Regions from separate parts of the Leucobacter allii genome, predicted to be linked through region 1. Evidence: predicted binding sites of a transcription regulator. Region 1 holds the regulator's gene; each other region holds the start of a gene.
What was found. Region 1 encodes HrcA, which represses chaperone genes, less so after heat shock. Its sites were predicted from a motif close to TTNGCACTCGNNNNNNNCGAGTGCNAA; they were not measured.
Positions count from the first base shown of each region.

Region 2: groL (chaperonin GroEL) is a predicted target of HrcA. The motif match lies at 1,195-1,221, and genes of this name have one in related genera.
Region 3: groES (co-chaperone GroES) is a predicted target of HrcA. The motif match lies at 1,565-1,591, and genes of this name have one in related genera.

Region 1 covers NZ_CP095045.1:1,648,138-1,651,453, forward strand. Annotated here, with positions in the region: gene MUN78_RS07770 (16S rRNA (uracil(1498)-N(3))-methyltransferase) at 1-8, opposite strand, end outside; gene dnaJ (molecular chaperone DnaJ) at 14-1,114, opposite strand; gene hrcA (heat-inducible transcriptional repressor HrcA) at 1,185-2,267, opposite strand; gene MUN78_RS07785 (S-layer homology domain-containing protein) at 2,400-3,316, opposite strand, start outside.
Region 2 covers NZ_CP095045.1:2,617,379-2,620,694, reverse strand. Annotated here, with positions in the region: gene MUN78_RS12160 (ABC transporter substrate-binding protein) at 1-164, shown strand, start outside; gene MUN78_RS12155 (LytR C-terminal domain-containing protein) at 268-1,083, shown strand; gene groL (chaperonin GroEL) at 1,295-2,917, shown strand; gene MUN78_RS12145 (ABC transporter permease) at 3,012-3,316, opposite strand, start outside.
Region 3 covers NZ_CP095045.1:855,311-858,626, forward strand. Annotated here, with positions in the region: gene MUN78_RS03890 (THUMP-like domain-containing protein) at 1-496, opposite strand, end outside; gene MUN78_RS03895 (DUF4190 domain-containing protein) at 493-903, opposite strand; gene MUN78_RS03900 (DUF4190 domain-containing protein) at 953-1,435, opposite strand; gene groES (co-chaperone GroES) at 1,673-1,969, shown strand; gene rarD (EamA family transporter RarD) at 2,092-3,015, shown strand; partial or broken gene guaB (IMP dehydrogenase) at 3,089-3,316, shown strand, end outside.

The DNA.
Region 1 (3,316 bases):
TTCGCCACCCGGATCAGCCCTGGCGGAAGAAGCGATCCCGCAGCTTGCCGAAGAAGCTCTGCTGGAACTCCCCGAGATGCGGCGGCTCGTCCTTGCGGAGCGCGGCGAGCTGCCGCACGAGATCCTTCTCGCGGGAGGAGAGCTTCGTCGGGATGCCCACCTGCACGGCGATCTTCAGCTCGCCGCGCGCGGTGCTGCGCAGCCCCTGGATGCCGCGGCCGCGCACGGTCAGCACATCGCCGGATTGGGTGCCCGGCGCGACCTCGACGACGACCTCGCCGTCGAGTCCCGCGAGCTTCGCCTCGGCGCCGAGGATCGCATCCGTCATGGACACCTGCATGGTGCACAGCAGGTCGTTGCCGTCCCGGCTGAAGATGTCGTGGTGCATCACCCGGAACTCGATGAACAGGTCGCCGTTGGGGCCGCCGCCCGGTCCGACCTCCCCGCCGCCGCGCATCTGCAGCCGCGTGCCGGTGTCGATGCCCGACGGGATGTCGATCGGGATCGTGCGGCGCTCGCGCACGCGGCCCTTGCCGCCGCACTCGACGCACGGATGCTCGATGATGGTGCCGTAGCCCTGGCAGCTGCCGCAGGGGTGCATCGTCACGACGTTGCCGAAGAGGGAGCGCACCTGCCGCTGCACCTGCCCCTGACCGCCGCAGACGTCGCAGGTCACGGGGTGGGTGCCCGGCTGGCAGCAGGACCCCTGGCAGACGCCGCAGAGCACCGCGGTGTTCACCGTGACGTCGCGCTGCACCCCGAAGATCACGTCCTCGAGGGCCACGTCGACGCGGATCATCGCGTCCTCGCCGCGCTCGGTGCGCGAGCGCGGGCCGCGGCCCCCGCCGCCGAAGCCGGATCCCCCGAAGAACGTCTCGAAGATATCCCCGAAGCCGCCCATGCCGCCCTGGCCGCCGCCCATGTCGTAGCGCTGCCGCTGCTCCGGGTCGCTGAGCACGTCGTAGGCGTGCGTCACGTCCTTGAATCGCTCGGCGGCGTCCTCGCTGGGGTTCACGTCGGGGTGGAGCTCGCGCGCGAGCCTGCGATAGGCCTTCTTGATCTCTTCGGGTGTCGCCTCGCGGGACACGCCGAGAGTCTCGTAATGGTCGGCCACGGTATTTCGCTCCTCAGATGCTTCGATGATGTCATGCGGCGGTACGCCGCCGGCTTCGGTGCCGCGCGCCTCAGCGGCGCGCGTCGGGTCGGCGCCCCTGGCCGCCGCGTCCCTGCTCGTTCTCCTCGCCGAGGAACCGGTTGAGGTAGCGGGCGACGGCGCGCACGGCCGAGATGTTGGCCGCGTAGTCCATGCGCAAGGGCCCGAGCACGCCGAGCTTCGACACCGACGCGCCCTCCTCCTCGTAGTTCGCGGCGATGATCGAGGTCGAGGCGAGTCCGTACGCCGCGTTCTCCCGGCCGATCGACGCGGCGACCTCCCTGCTGTCCTGCACCAGCTCGTCGAAGAGGCGCAGCAGGGTCACCTGCTCCTCGATCGCTTCGAGGACGACGGGGAGCGCTCCCTCGAAGGACCCGGTACGGGAGAGGTTCGCGGCGCCGGCGACGGCGATGCGGTCGTTGCGTCCGGCGCGCAACTGGTCGAGGACGACGCCGAGCACCCGCCGCACGAGCTCGGTCTCCGCGGGCTGCGCCCATTCGCCGAGGCGATCATCGAGATCCTCGATCGCGGAGACCGCCGTCTCGACGTCGGCGCCGACCGCGGCCCCGGCGATCCGCTGCCGCAGGCCGTGCACCCACGCCTCCGTCACGAGGGACGCCGGCAGCCGGGCGATCTGCTGCTCGACCACGCCGCTGCCGAGGATGAGGACGCACAGCACGCGGTCCTCGCCGATCGCGACGAGGTCGATGTGCCGGACGACGGTGCGCCGGAGCGACGGGTACTGCGCCACGGCGACCTGATTGGTGAGCTGCGCGAGCAGCCTGACCGTGCGCGCCATGACGTCGTCGAGGTCCGACGACTCGCCGAGGAATCGCTCGATGGCCGAGCGCTGCGCGCCGGTGAGCGGGCGGGATCTCGCGAGCGTGTCGACGTAGAGGCGGTAGCCCTTGTCCGTCGGCACGCGCCCCGAGGAGGTGTGGGGCTGCGCGATGAGCTCGTCCTCCTCGAGCAGCGCCATGTCGTTGCGGATGGTCGCGGCGGACACGCCGAAGCTGTGACGGTCGACGATCGCCTTCGAGCCGACGGGCTCGTTCGAGGAGACGTAGTCGCCGACGATCGCGTGCAGGACCGCGAGGCTGCGCTCCGAGACCATCGCCCACCTCCCTCTGGCACTCAACGGGGCTAAGTGCCAAGTCTAGCGCAGCGCGGCGCGCCGGACACGACCGCGGCGGCCGCCGGGAGCGAACGCTCCCGACGGCCGCCGCGGTGGCACGACGTGCGCGGCTCAGTCGGAGAAGAGCTGATCCGAGCGGAAGAGGAACGCCGCGGTCGCCTGCCTGGTGAGCTTGCTCAGCGGCTGGTAGATCGGCTTCTTGCCCGCACCCTGCCGGGTCCCCGTGGAGAGGCCGGACTCGTACATCCAGGCGATCTGCTTGTAGAAGCGGTGCGAGGTGCGCACGTCGGCGAACGGCGATGCCTTCGGGGCCGTGTACCCCGTGGGCGCCTCCATCCGGTACATGAACGCGGCGAAGGCCTCGCGCGACATGGTCGACTTCGGCGCGAACGTGCGCGTGCCGTCGGCCTGCTTGGTCCCGGTGGAAAGTCCCGCCTCGTGCATCCAGGAGATCTCGGTGTAGAACTGATCGCCCGGATCGACATCCGCGAACGGCGACGTCGCGGGGGCGGTGTACCCCTCGGGCGCCGCGATCCGGTAGAGGAAGGCCGCGACCGCCTCGCGGGTCACCTTCCGTGCGCCGTCGAAGCGGGTCGTGCCGTCCGCCTGACGGAAGCCGGTCGTGAGGCCCTGCTCCGCCATCCACAGGATCTCCGTGCCGAACTTGGTGTCCTCGGCGATGTCCTCGAACGGGTTCTCGAAGGGCGGGATGCCGGCTCGGGTGAGGTCGGTCGCCGTCCCGTCGAAGGCGATCGTGCGGACGGTCGCGGTCTGCTCGGCGTCGACGAAGACCCCGTAGCCGATGACGTCGTGGTCGCCGAGCGCCGCCACGATCTCATCGAGGCTCGCCTCGGCGTTCGCCGCGATGCCGGGGAGTGCGCGCGAGGTGATCCAGCTCGAGGCCTCCGCGAGGCTGCCCGACTCGGGCACGAGCGCCCGCAGCGTGGTGAACTGCGGTGCGAGCGACCCCTCCGGGTAGTAGTGGACCGGGATCTGCGCCCACACCGGCCCGTCGGCGTCGACCACGA
Region 2 (3,316 bases), 970 kb from region 1:
ACGGACTGCTCGCGGCCCAGCCGAGCATCGCGCTCACCCCGGCGGGCGAGCGGCGGCGCATCATCGATGTGGACGACTCGGTGCTCTTCGCCGGCGGCACCCGCATCCCCGACGTGATCGACGGGCTGGCCCGTGCGATCTACGCGCCCGACTCCCTCGCGTGAGCGGCGCGGGCCGCACACCGTCCTGGCAGCGAGCCCGATGTACGCTAGGGTCTGATCGTCGACCGGGCGGTCGCGCAAGCCAGCCGTGAACAGGGGGACCGACGTGCCGCAGACCATCGACCGCACGGACGGGAACCGCGCGATCCGGAGCGACTACCCCGAGGATCGCTTCGACCGCGTCGCGCGCAGCGGCCGGGTCGGCGCGCACCGGATCGCGGCACGGCCGCGTTACGTCTGGCAGTACCTCATCGCGGCCCTGCTCGGATTCGCGCTGCTCACGACGCTCGGGATCGTGGCCGTCCAGGCGATCGGCGATGCGGGCAAGCTGCCCAGCTCCATCTCGAACGGGCCGCAGGCCTCGGCCGCGCCGCAGGTGACCGCGGAGCTCGATCCCACGGCGACCGTGGCGGTGCTCAACGGCACGGGGACCGAGAATCTCGCCGCGGCCGTCGACCAGATCATCACGCAGGAGGGGTGGGGATCGATCCTCTTCTCCGGCGCCGCCGCCTCGGCCGACGTGCAGATCTCGGCCGTCTTCTACACGGATCCCGCCGACGCCCCGGCCGCGGAGGGCCTCGCGGCCCAGCTCGGCGGGCTCTCGACCTACACGACCTCCGACTACCAGGAGTACGGCGCGCGGCTCGTGGTGCTCCTCGGCAGCGACTACGCCGGGCCGGGCATCGACGAGGCGCGGGCGATGACGGAGGAGGAGGCGGCGAACTCCGGCGCCGATGCGAGCTCCGCGGGCGGCGCCGGGTCCGGCAACGAGATCAATCCCGACACGGGCAACGAGGTCAACCCCGAGACGGGCAACGACATCGACGAGGCGACCGGCTGGGACATCGACCCCGCCACGGGCTGGCCGATCGACCCGACGACGGGCCTCCCCACCGATCCGACGACGATCCCCGTCCCGTAGTCCTCCGAGCGCCCTCGGTCTCCGCCCCCGGCGTTCACCGGCGTCCCCGAGTGTTCGCTTTGCGCGAGCGCCGCCGCTTGCACTCGCCGTGCGTGAGTGCCAAGATTGGTCTTAGCAGTCGGATCGACTGAGTGCTAACCATCCGCGCGACGACGCCCCGTGCGTCGGTGCGGTGCTCACCACAACGAAACGTCCGGGAGGGGCGAAATACATGGCAAAGATCATTGCGTTTGATGAGGAAGCGCGTCGTGGACTCGAGCGGGGTCTGAACACCCTCGCCGATGCCGTGAAGGTGACGCTCGGGCCGCGCGGCCGCAACGTCGTGCTGGAGAAGAAGTGGGGCGCCCCCACGATCACCAACGACGGCGTGTCCATCGCCAAGGAGATCGAGCTCGACGACCCCTACGAGAAGATCGGCGCCGAGCTCGTCAAGGAGGTCGCGAAGAAGACCGACGACGTCGCGGGCGACGGCACCACCACCGCGACCGTGCTCGCCCAGGCGCTCGTGCGCGAGGGCCTGCGCAACGTCGCCGCGGGCAGCGATCCCATCGCGATCAAGAAGGGCATCGAGAAGGCGGTCTCCGCCGTCTCGGCGAAGCTCCTCGAGAACGCGAAGGAGATCGAGACCACCGACGAGATCGCCGCGACCGCGTCCATCTCGGCGGCCGACGAGCAGATCGGCAAGCTCATCGCCGAGGCGATCGACAAGGTCGGCAAGGAGGGCGTCGTCACCGTCGAGGAGTCGAACACCTTCGGCACCGAGCTCGAGCTGACCGAGGGCATGCGCTTCGACAAGGGCTACCTCTCGGCCTACTTCGTCACCGACGCCGATCGCCAGGAGGCGGTCTTCGAGGATCCCTACATCCTCATCGTCAACAGCAAGGTCTCGAACATCAAGGACCTGCTCCCCGTCGTCGATCCGGTGATCCAGTCGGGCAAGCAGCTCCTCATCATCGCCGAGGACGTCGAGGGCGAGGCGCTCGCGACGCTCGTGCTCAACAAGATCCGCGGCATCTTCAAGTCGGCCGCCGTCAAGGCCCCCGGCTTCGGCGATCGCCGCAAGGCCATGCTGCAGGACATCGCGATCCTCACCGGCGGCCAGGTCATCTCCGAGGAGGTCGGCCTCAAGCTCGAGAACGCGACGCTCGACATGCTCGGCACCGCGCGCAAGGTCATCATCACCAAGGACGAGACCACCATCGTCCAGGGCGGTGGCGAGGAGGAGGCGATCGCGGGCCGCGTGACCCAGATCCGCCGCGAGATCGAGAACACCGACTCGGACTACGACCGCGAGAAGCTCCAGGAGCGCCTCGCGAAGCTCGCCGGCGGCGTGGCCGTCATCAAGGCGGGCGCGGCCACCGAGGTCGAGCTCAAGGAGCGCAAGCACCGCATCGAGGACGCCGTCCGCAACGCGAAGGCCGCGGTCGACGAGGGCGTGCTCCCCGGCGGCGGCGTCGCGCTCATCCAGGCGGGCAAGGACGTCTTCGACGGCCTGAACCTCGCCGGTGACGAGGCCGTCGGCGCGAAGATCGTGCAGACCGCCATCGAGGCGCCGCTGCGCCAGATCGCGCTCAACGCCGGCCTCGAGCCGGGCGTCGTCGCGAACAACGTCGCGAACCTGCCCACCGGCCACGGCCTGAACGCCGCGACCGGCGAGTACGGCGATCTCGTCGCGCAGGGCATCCTCGACCCGGCCAAGGTCACCCGCTCGGCGCTGCAGAACGCCGCGTCGATCGCCGGGCTGTTCCTCACCACCGAGGCCGTCGTCGCCGACAAGCCGGAGCCGGCTGCCGCCGCTCCCGCGGGCGATCCGACGGGCGGCATGGACTTCTAAGTCCGAGCCTCCCGGGCGCCCGCGCCCGACGGAACGACGAACAGGGGCCGCACCCGGAAGGGTGCGGCCCCTGTTCGCGTCCGCGGGACGGGACTCAGCGGGTCCTGCGGCGGTAGGCCAGCCGGGCGCCGAGGTAGGCGAGCGCGAGGATCCCGAGGAGCCACGCGAGCGCGATCCAGCCCGTGGCGCCCTGAGGCGCGTCGCCGTCGAGGAGCGCGCGGAGCGTGTCGACGATGGCGGTGACGGGCTGGTGCTCGGCGAACCAGGCGACGGGCGCCGGCATCGAATCCGTCGGCACGAAGGCCGAGCTGATGAAGGGCAGGAAGATCAGCGGGTAGCTGAACGCGCTCGCGCCGTCCACGGACTGCGCGGAGAGCCCCGCGATCACGGCGAGCCAGG
Region 3 (3,316 bases), 790 kb from region 1:
CGCCCGGACCGAGCGCCTCGGCGTCGCCCAGGCGCACCTCGGGCGCGGGGGCGCCCGCGCGTGCGGCGGCCGCGCGGAGGTTGTGCGCGGCGAACGCAGCGGTCAGGGGGTCGAGCTCGACGGGGAGCGGCGCGACGCCCGCGGCGATCAGCGCGAGCGACTCGGCGCCGATGCCGCAGCCGAGGTCGGCGACCCGAGCGCAGCCGGCGGCCCGGAAGCGTTCGGCGTGCAGCGCGGCGGCCTCGGCCCGCGTGGCCTGTTCCAGGGCGGCGCGCGTGAAGAGCATGCCGCGCGCCCGCTCGCCGAACTTCGCGACGGCCCGCGCGCGCAGCTCCTCCTGGGTGAGCGCCGCCGCGAGGAGCGCGGGTTCGACGCCCGCAGCGCGCAGCGCGCGGGAGACGGCGTCGAGGGAGCGGCCGGCGTCGCGTTCGGCGGCGATCCGGTCGAGGAGCCCGAGACCCGCGGGGGTCGCGAGCTCCTCCCAGCCCGGGGTCACGCGTAGCTGGAGGTGGCGGCGCCGGCCGTGACGACCGCGCCGAGGATGAACAGCCAGAACGCGATGAGGACGATCCAGAAGGCGACCCCGATGTAGCCGATGATGAGACCGGCGATCGCCATGCCGCGGCCGTTCTCGCCGCGCCGCTTGATCTGCGAGAGGGAGATGTGCCCCATGACGATGCCCGCGATGGAGAGGATCGCGAAGCTGAAGAAGCCGACGATCGAGGCGATCAGCGAGAGGGTCGCGAGGACGTTCGTCGGCGCCGCGACGGCGTAGTACGCGGGCTGCTGCAGGTACTGCGGCTGCGGCGCGACGGGCGGCTGGGCCTGGTACTGCGGCTGCGGGTACTGGCCCGGCTGGGCGTAGGGCTGCTGCTGGCCCGTGCGGGGATCCTGCTGGGTCACGTTGCTCTCTTCCTGCGGTGGTCGCGATGGACGCGTCCGGTCATGCGGCTCAGTAGCTGCCGTAGTCGTCGCTGTAGTCGTAGCTGCCGAAGCCCTCGGCCAGGGCGCCGATGCCCGCGAACATCGCGAAGATGAGGCCGATGTAGGCGATGACCAGCAGCGCGACCAGGACGAAGTAGGCGTAGCTGATGATGAGGCCGGTGAGGGCGATGCCGCGCCCCGCGTCGCCGTTGCGCTTGATCTGGCTGAGGCCGAGATGGCCGAAGATGATGCCGGCGAGCGGCGCGAGGAAGGCCAGGATGATGGCGAGGAGGGCGAAGGTGTTCGTGCCCGCCAGCGTCGTGTCGGTGCTCGCGGGCACGGCGGGCCGGGGCTGCGGCTGCGCGACGTAGGCGGGGGCGGGCTGGGACGGTGCGGCGGGGGCGCCGTAGGGCGCGCCGCCGGGGAGCTGCGTTGCGGGGTAGGGCGTCGTGGGCTGGGCCTGGGTGTTCGCCTGGTCCTCCGGCTGCTGCGGGAAAGTGGGGGTGGACATGTCGCGCTCCTTCAGTCTCGCCGATGCTCCTCGGGTCTGCGTGCCCTCAGTCTACTGATGCGCGTCCGCGAGTCCAGGGCGCGGGCGGGGGCGACGGGCGTTCGCTGTCCGCGATCCTCACCCGACGCGTTGGCACTCCCCTTGCGAGAGTGCCAACGCGGGCCATAGACTGCACGGTAGACGCGCTCGCGATGTGCGGCGCGTAACCACACTTCACCATTCGGAAAGAGGTCAACTGTGTCGGTCGCCATCAAGCCGCTCGAGGATCGTATCGTTATCAAGCAGGTCGAGGCGGAGCAGACCACCGCTTCGGGTCTCGTGATTCCCGACAGCGCGAAGGAGAAGCCGCAGGAGGGCGAGGTCGTCGCGGTCGGCCCCGGTCGCGTCTCGGACAGCGGCACCCGCATCCCCCTCGACGTCGCCGTCGGCGACGTGGTGATCTACTCCAAGTTCGGCGGCACCGAGGTCAAGGTCGGCGGAGACGACTACCTCGTGCTCTCGGCCCGCGACATCCTCGCGGTCGTCACGCGCTGAGAGGCGTTCCAGCGGGCGGGCCCGCCGATCCACGACGGATCGGCGGGCCCGCCGCCGTTTCCGCGGCCCGTCGCGCCGTCCCGGCGGCGCGACCGTGCTCCGCTCGGGCGTAGACTGATCCGATGCAGCGGACACGTGCGGGCCTCGGATACGGGCTCGGCGCCTACCTGCTCTGGGGCGTCTTCCCCTTCTACTTCGGCCTCATCGCCATGGTCGGCCCCTTCGAGGTGGTGCCCTGGCGCGTCGCCATGACGCTCGTCTTCTGCGCGGTGCTCCTCACCGCGATGCGGCGCTGGGGGCCGTTCCTGGCGCTGCTGCGCACCCCGCGACTGCTCGGCTGGTTCGCGCTGTCCTCGCTGCTGCTCTACGCCAACTGGCAGATCTTCGTGATCGGCGTCATGACGGGGCACGTCATCGAGACCGCCCTCGGCTACTTCATCAACCCGCTCTTCACGATCCTCATCGGCGTGATCTTCCGCAAGGAGCCGCTGTCCCGCCCGCAATGGGTTGCGGTCGGCATCGCAGCGGTCGGCGTCGTCGTCGCGGCGGTCGCCTACGGGTCCTTCCCCTGGATCGCGCTCGGCCTCGCGCTCTCCTTCGGGCTCTACGGCGCCGTGCACAAGCACGCGGGCGAAACGATCGACGGCGTCAGCGGACTCGCCGCCGAGACGGTCGTGTCCCTGCCCGTCGCCGTCGTGCAGCTCGTCGTCGTGGCCCAGCTCGCGGGCGTCACCGCCTTCTCCTTCGGTCCGGGCGTCGCGGCGCTCGTGCTCGTCAGCGGCGTCATGACGGCGATCCCGCTCATCCTCTTCGGCGAGGCGGCCCGCCGGCTCCCGCTCGCCTACCTCGGGTTCCTCCAGTTCCTGACGCCCGTCCTCGGCTTCCTCTACGGCGCGTTCGTGACGCGCGAGGAGATGCCGGCGGCGCGGTGGATCGGTTTCGTGGCCGTGTGGATCGCCCTCGTGATCCTCGTCGCCGACATGGTGCGGCAGCTCCGACGTTCGCCGGAAGCGCAGCCGAACACCGCCCCCGTGCCCTTAGACTGAAAGCGGTGCGGGCGCCGCATCCGTGCACCCGCGAATCTCTGGCAGTCCCATCCCCAACACAGATAGAGGTTCCATGGAACAGCGTGACCCCTTCGCGTTCACCGGTCTCACCTACGACGACGTGCTGCTCTTGCCCGCGCACACCGACGTCATCCCCAGCGATGCCGACACCTCGACCCAGCTGACGCGGCGCATCCGGCTGAACATCCCGCTGATCTCGGCGGCGATGGACACGGTGACCGAGACGCGCATGGCGGTCTCCATGGCGCGCAACGGCGGTCTCGGGATCCTGCACCGCAAT